Regions from separate parts of the Variovorax sp. P1_G12 genome, predicted to be linked through region 1. Evidence: predicted binding sites of a transcription regulator. Region 1 holds the regulator's gene; the other holds the start of a gene.
What was found. Region 1 encodes FNR, which switches genes on or off when oxygen is low (the NO sensors DNR and NnrR bind a similar motif). Its sites were predicted from a motif close to TTGATNNNNATCAA; they were not measured.
Positions count from the first base shown of each region.

Region 1 (3,404 bases):
CGCGTGGGGGCTTCTCATGTCAGACGATGCGCGAGAAGCGCGTTCGATTGCGGTCGGCCTGCAGGTAGCGGTCGAACACCATGGCGATCGCGCGCACGAAGAACCAGCCCAGGGGCGTGACCTCGATGGAGCGGTCGCCCAGGGTCACCAGGCCCTGCGCCGCGAGCGGTTCGAGCGCGGCCAGTTCGGCCGCGAAGAGGTGCTCGAAGTCGATCAGGTGGGCCGCGCCGACAGCCTCGAAGTCCACCCGTCCCTGGCACATGATCGCCATGATCACGGCGCGCCGCAGCACGTCGTCGCGCGTCAGCGCCAGGCCGCGCACCACCGGCAGGCGGCCCTGGTCGAGGAGGTCGTAGTATTCCTCGAGCGTCTTCGCGTTCTGGCTGTAGGTGGCGCCGATGCGGCCGATCGCCGACACGCCCAGGGCCACCAGGTCGCAGTCCGGCTGCGTGCTGTAGCCCTGGAAGTTGCGATGCAGCCGGCCCTGCCGCCGGGCGACCGCCAGCGCATCGCCAGGCAGCGCGAAATGGTCCATCCCGATGTAGACATAGCCCGCGGCGGTGAGCGCGGCGATCGAGCGCGACAGCATCTCGACCTTGGCGCCGGCATCGGGCAGGGCTTCGGTCGCGATGCGGCGCTGGGCCTTGAAGCGCTCGGGCAGGTGGGCGTAGGCATAGAGCGCGATCCGGTCCGGCCGGAGCGCGCAGACCTGCTCCAGCGTGCGGTCGAAGGACGCGGGGCTCTGGCGCGGCAGTCCGTAGATCAGGTCGACGTTGACCGAATCGAAGCCCAGCCCGCGGGCCACCGCCATCAGGTCGAACACCTGCCGGGCGGGCTGGATCCGGTGCACCGCCTTCTGCACTTCCGGGTCGAAGTCCTGGACGCCGAAGCTCAGCCGGTTGAAGCCCAGTTCGGCCAGCGTCACGAGGCGCTCGCGGTCGACGGTGCGCGGGTCGATCTCGATCGAATGCTCCCCGTCCGGCGACAGCGTGAAGGCGCCGCGAAGCATGGCCATGAGTTCCCGCAGGCCGGCATCGTCGAGGAAGGTCGGCGTGCCGCCGCCCAGGTGCAGCTGGCGGACGACCGCGCCGCGGCCGAGCTTCTCCACCTGCAGCGAAATCTCGCGGGACAGGTAGTCCAGGTACTCGCGCCCCTTGCTCTTGTGCCGGGTCACGATCTTGTTGCAGGCGCAGTAGTAGCAGAGCGATTCGCAGAACGGGATGTGCACGTACAGCGACAGCGCCCGCGCGCTCGCGCCGGCCCCGCCGCGCTGCTCGAGGGCCTGCGCGTAGTCGTCCGCCGTGAAGGCGTCGACGAAGCGATCGGCCGTGGGATAGGACGTGTAGCGCGGGCCGGCGCAGTCGAAACGGCGCAGTACGGTGGACGGCGGCGCCAGGGCCGGCGTGAGGACGGGAGCGGAGGGGGGGTGCATCGCGGGCGGCGGCAAGGGCTGTGGTGTGTCACTATGCCGCCGTCACGATCTGCAATCATTGACCTGCATCAAGCATCCACCCCACTCCCCGTCGGACAATCCCTCCATGACCTCGACTGCATCAATGAAACCCGAAAATATCAAGGTCGCCTGTTCCAACTGCAATCTGCGCGAGCTCTGCATGCCGGTGGGCCTGAATCCGGGCGAGCTGCAGCGCATCGACGACATCGTCGCGACGCGGCGCAAGATCAAGCGGCGCGAGACGCTGTTTCGCAACGGCGAGGCCTTCACCTCGCTCTATGCGATCCGCACCGGGGTGTTCAAGACCCGCGTCACCAGCGAGGACGGCCGCGACCAGGTCACGGGCTTCCAGATGGCGGGAGAGATCATCGGGCTCGACGGCATCGTCAACGACCAGCACACCTGCGACGCCGTGGCGCTGGAGGACTCCGAGGTCTGCGTGATGCCTTTCGAACGCATCGAGGAGCTGTCGCGCGAGATCACCGCGCTGCAGCGCCACGTGCACCAGATCATGAGCCGCGAGATCGTGCGCGAACACGGCGTGATGCTGCTGCTGGGCAGCATGCGGGCCGAAGAGCGGCTCGCCGCCTTCCTGCTGAACCTGGTCCAGCGCCTGCACGCGCGCGGCTTCTCGCGTTCCGAGCTGGTGCTTCGCATGACCCGCGAGGAAATCGGCAGCTACCTCGGGCTCAAGCTCGAGACCGTGAGCCGGACCCTGTCGAAGTTCGCGGCCGACGGCATGGTCGAGGTCGAGCAACGCAACGTGCGCATCGTCGATCCCGAGGCGCTGCGCCGCATCGTCAATCCGCCGGGCTGTTGATCTCGCGCGCCGGCAGGGTCAGCAGCAGGGTCAGTGCGCCCGCCCCCATGGCCAGCAGCCAGAAGACGAAAAAACCGACCGTGTAGACGGCCTGGCGCGAAGCACCGAGCGCCTCGCCGCGCCAGTTCAGGTCGCCCGGGTCGACCAGGGCGAACACCAGCACCTCGAGCGCGCAGGCCAGGAGGAAGGCCGGCCAGAGAATCCACATCCAGCGGCGCGTCTGCATGCACTCACTCCTTCGGCAGCGGCACGGCGCTGCCCGGTGTCGCCGCGTGGTTGCGCCCGGCCACGGCCGGCATCAGCTTCTTGTCGGCCAGGGTGCGGTTGATCTCCACGCCCTTGCGGTAGTAGTCCTGGTCCACCACCGGGTCGGGCGTGGAGATCGCCAGCCACAGGGTGAAGAAGCTCGCGACCACCACCACGCCCGGCCCGCCGATCACCATCCACACCAGGGGGAAGCGGTACCACGGAGGGCAGGGTTTCATCGCGTCGTTGTCGTGCGTCATCTTGGTCCTTGGGTTGATCAGCGCGGTACCAGGAACACCGCGGGCTCCGAGACACTGGCGTTGCCGCTTTCGGCGCGGACGTCGAAATGCACCTTGTGCGAACCCGCCGCTGCCGCCCCATAGGGTAGCTGCAACCGGACCGCGACCCAGCGCGACTCCGCCGGCGCGACCTCGACCACGGGCTCCGAGGACACCTTCAGCCCCTCGAGGCCGCCCGCGGCGATCCGGTAGCGCTGCACCTGTTCGGTGGCATTCATGATCTGCAGGCGGTAGACGTTCTCGAGCTGGCCGCCTTCGACGATGCGGGCCAGCGACGCGCGGTCGCGCACCACGTCGACCTTCAGCGGCGTGCGCGTCACCAGGCTGGCGAGCAGGCCGATGCACAGCGCCGCCAGCACCCCGGTGTAGATCAGCACCCGCGGCCGCAGCACGCGCCGCAGCACCTGCCGCGGCGTCCAGCGGCCAGCCATGCCGTTCTGCGTGGCGTAGCGGATCAGGCCGCGCGGCGTGTCCATCTTGTCCATCACGATGTTGCAGGCATCCACGCAGAGGCCGCAACCGATGCACTCGTACTGGAGGCCTTCGCGGATGTCGATGCCGGTCGGACAGACCTGCACGCACAGAT
Region 1 covers NZ_JBFUBW010000015.1:124,431-127,834, reverse strand. The annotation lists gene hemN (oxygen-independent coproporphyrinogen III oxidase) at 20-1,432, opposite strand; gene fnr (fumarate/nitrate reduction transcriptional regulator Fnr) at 1,557-2,273, shown strand; gene AC1D2O_RS18815 (hypothetical protein) at 2,254-2,499, opposite strand; gene AC1D2O_RS18810 (FixH family protein) at 2,504-2,779, opposite strand; gene ccoG (cytochrome c oxidase accessory protein CcoG) at 2,797-3,404, opposite strand, start outside.

Region 2 (3,404 bases), on a different contig from region 1:
GTCTGCACCATCGGCGACCAGATGAGGTCGATCGAACGCAGCAGCGCAAAGGCACCGGCCATCTGCTTGCCGTCGAGGTAGCCCTGGCGCGCCATGAGGTCCTCCAGGAAGGTGAGCTGGCTCTCGTCAATGAAGAGGCTGAGCTCTCCGGGCTCGGTGAAGTCGGTCTGCGCGGCCAGCAAGGTCATCGTGGCCAGCCGGTCGTCGCCGTCGCGCGCCATGGCGGCCGCCCCGATCGCGAGCAGCGTGCCGCCGAGGCAGTAGCCCAGGGCGTGGATGCGCGTATCGGGCACGATCGCCCGGATGGCGTCGACGCTCGCCATCAGGCCCTGCGACAGGTAGTCTTCGATTCCGAGGTCGCGATCGTCGGCGTCCGGATTCCGCCACGAGATCGCGAACACCGTGTGGCCCTTGCCGACCAGATAGCGGATCAGGGAGTTGTGCGGGGACAGGTCCAGGATGTAGTACTTCATGATCCAGGCGCTCATGATCAGCACCGGCTCGGGATGGACCGTGGGTGTGCTGGGCGCGTACTGGATGAGTTCCATCAGGTGGTTGCGCAGGACGACCTTGCCCGGTGTCACCGCCACGTGGCGCCCCGGCTCGAAAACCTCGGCGTCTTTTGGCGGCAGGTGCCGGAGGGTGCGCTGAAAGTCCTCCGCCCAGTGCTGGGCACCATGGAGCAGGTTCATGCCGCCCGTCGCCGCGGTCTGCCGCAGGGCCTCTGGATTGCTCGTGAGGCAGTTCGCCGGCGAGAACATGGCGTGCAGTTGCCGCGCTGCGAAGGCGACGATCTGTTCGTGATGGTGGTCGACGCCGGGCACACCTTCGGTCAACTCATGAAGCCATTTTTCTTGCGCGCCATAGGCCTGCCTCAGCAGATTGAACGGCCAAGCGCCCCACGACGGATCCGCGAGACGGCGATCGCTTTTGCTGGCGGAGGGTGTCGGCGTTCCGACGTCCGGCAAGGACCGGGAGTCTGCAATGGCCGTCTCCATCGCCTGCATCCACGGACGGACCAGCAGCACCTGCGAGCTGCGCGCTGGCTGCGCCGCAAAGTGAATCGCCCAGTCCGACCACGCCAACATCAGGGAGGCGGGCGACAAGCCCCGGGTCAGCTGGGCCATGCCCGCATGCAGGGTGCGGTCCAGCGAATCCTTCGGGTCGTCCATATTGTTGTCCTTGATCGGGCCATGCCGGCAACCATGCGATGCCGACGCGCACTGGAGTCTGGCGACGTCACAGCGTCCGGCCTTGATCCAAATCAATTCGGATGGACATCTGCTTGCAACGCTGGCGTATCCGGATGATGCACACAACGCCACAAGGTTCTACGCCAGGGCGCGGCATCGAGCCATCAGGGTGCGGGAGGCGAGGCGATCATGGTGCGCCAGACGAGGCACGATCGTCGCAACGCGGTTTGACGCCACGCAAGGGCGAACCGTGACGCGGGCGCTACGAGCCGCACTCGACCGGCGCTGGACACATTGAGGCGTAAACCGCGCGTGCAGCCACTGGGCGCTTGAATCGCTTGCGACAGCGGACGTTGAACCAGGGCGGTGATCAGTCCTGCGTCACCCAGGCCACCACCAGGGCCGAGGCAAGCCAGAGCACGCCTGCCCCCAGAAGTGCCAAGGCAACGACCGTCTTCCACGCGATGCCTGCGGCCCGGCCTTGGCGCGGGATGATGACTTTCATGGCGAACCCTTCGGGGCCGGCGAATCGGTGTTTGCGCAGGTTCTGAGACCGAACAATGCATAGGCAGGACAATTGCCCACCAGGCCCGTGACCAAGGGAACGACGCCGACAAACCCCCATGGCCCGATCATTCCCACGATCGACAGTGCGAGCAGCACCACACCCGCGCCAACGCGCAGCAGGCGATCGAGGGTTCCAACGTTGCGAATCATGGCGCCGACTCCTTGGCTGTGCGAATGCCGTCATCGTGCGCCGACCTCGCATCGTGAATGTTGCGGTGGATCAAGGTCCGTTGCCGTCGTTCAGCACCTTGACCATCCGCCGCAGGCCGGAGGAGTCCGCATCGATCGGATCCGCCTTGAAGCCCATCGTTCGGGACAGGTTCAGCATGCGCGTGTTCTCGCGCAGCACGAGGCCGACGAGGCGGCCGATGCCTTGGCTCCTGGCATGGTCGATCAGTTGTTCGAACATCAGCTTTCCCAACCCGCCTCCTTTGAGGTCGGAGCGCACGATGATGGCGAACTCGGCCTCCACGCGGTCAGGATCGCTGACCGTGCGCGCCACGCCCAGCGTCTCGGGCACGCCCTGCGCATCGGCGGCCTCGGCGATGAAAGCCATTTCCCGGTCATAGTCGATCTGGGTCAGCCGCGCCAGTTCGCTGCGCGGAAGCTCGCGTCGCATCTGGAAAATACGCAGGCGGACATCCTCCGGGTCGAGTTTTTCCAGGAAGCGCCGGTGCTGGGCCTCGTCTTCCGGACGGATGGGGCGCACGGTGATCGAGCGATCGTTCCAGGCGCAGGTGCGAATCCACTGCGTGGGGTAGGGAAGGATCGCGAAGCGGTCCGCGCCGGCGCCAGGCGCCGCCGCGATCCGTATGCGGGCGTCGAGCGCCAGCGCACCGTTTTCGTCGACCCACAGCGGATTGATGTCGAGTTCAGCCAGTTGCGGCAAGTCAGCGAGCATCTGGGACACCGCGATCAGCACGTCGTACAGCGCATCCATCTGCGCGGGCGGGTGGTCGCGATAGCCGGCCAGCAGTCGCGACACGCGTGTGCGCGATACGAGTTCGCGCGCCAGGCTCCGGTTGAGCGGAGGCAGGCCAATGGCGCTGTCGGCCGTGACTTCCACCGCAGTCCCGCCCTGGCCGCACAGGATGACGGGACCGAAAACACTGTCGATGCGGGCGCCGACGATCACCTCCTGCGCGTGCTGGCGGTGCACCATGGGCTGCAGCGTGAAGCCATCGATGCGCGCCTCGGGCCGGGCGGCATGCACAGTCCGCAGCATGTCGCTGACCGCGCGGTCCAGCGATGCCTGATCGCGAATGCCGAGCATGACGCCGCCGACATCGGACTTGTGCGTGATGTCCCGCGAGTCGATCTTGATCACCAATGGATAGCCCAACTCGCGCGCTCCGGAAAAAATGGCCTCGGCCGAGGCTGCGACTTTCAGCGTCGGAACGACAGGGATGCCGTAGGCCTTGAGCACGGTCTTGGCTTCCTGCTCGCCCAGCCATTCGCGGTTTTCCGCCAGCGCCGTGTCGAGTTGCAGCTGCGCCCCCGCGACATCGGGCGTCGGCCTCTCGCTGGCGCTGGGCGCTTCCATCAGGGTGTCCTGGTTGCGCCGGTAGGTTTGCAACATCGCGAACGCGCGGACCGCTTCTTCCGGCGTCGGATAGTCGGGTACGCCGGCCTCTTCGAAGATCT
Region 2 covers NZ_JBFUBW010000001.1:106,425-109,828, reverse strand. The annotation lists gene AC1D2O_RS00540 (PHA/PHB synthase family protein) at 1-1,172, opposite strand, end outside; gene AC1D2O_RS00535 (hypothetical protein) at 1,564-1,698, opposite strand; gene AC1D2O_RS00530 (YgaP family membrane protein) at 1,695-1,910, opposite strand; gene AC1D2O_RS00525 (bifunctional acetate--CoA ligase family protein/GNAT family N-acetyltransferase) at 1,981-3,404, opposite strand, start outside.
Region 2: AC1D2O_RS00540 (PHA/PHB synthase family protein) is a predicted target of FNR. The motif match lies at 1,255-1,268, and genes of this name have one in related genera.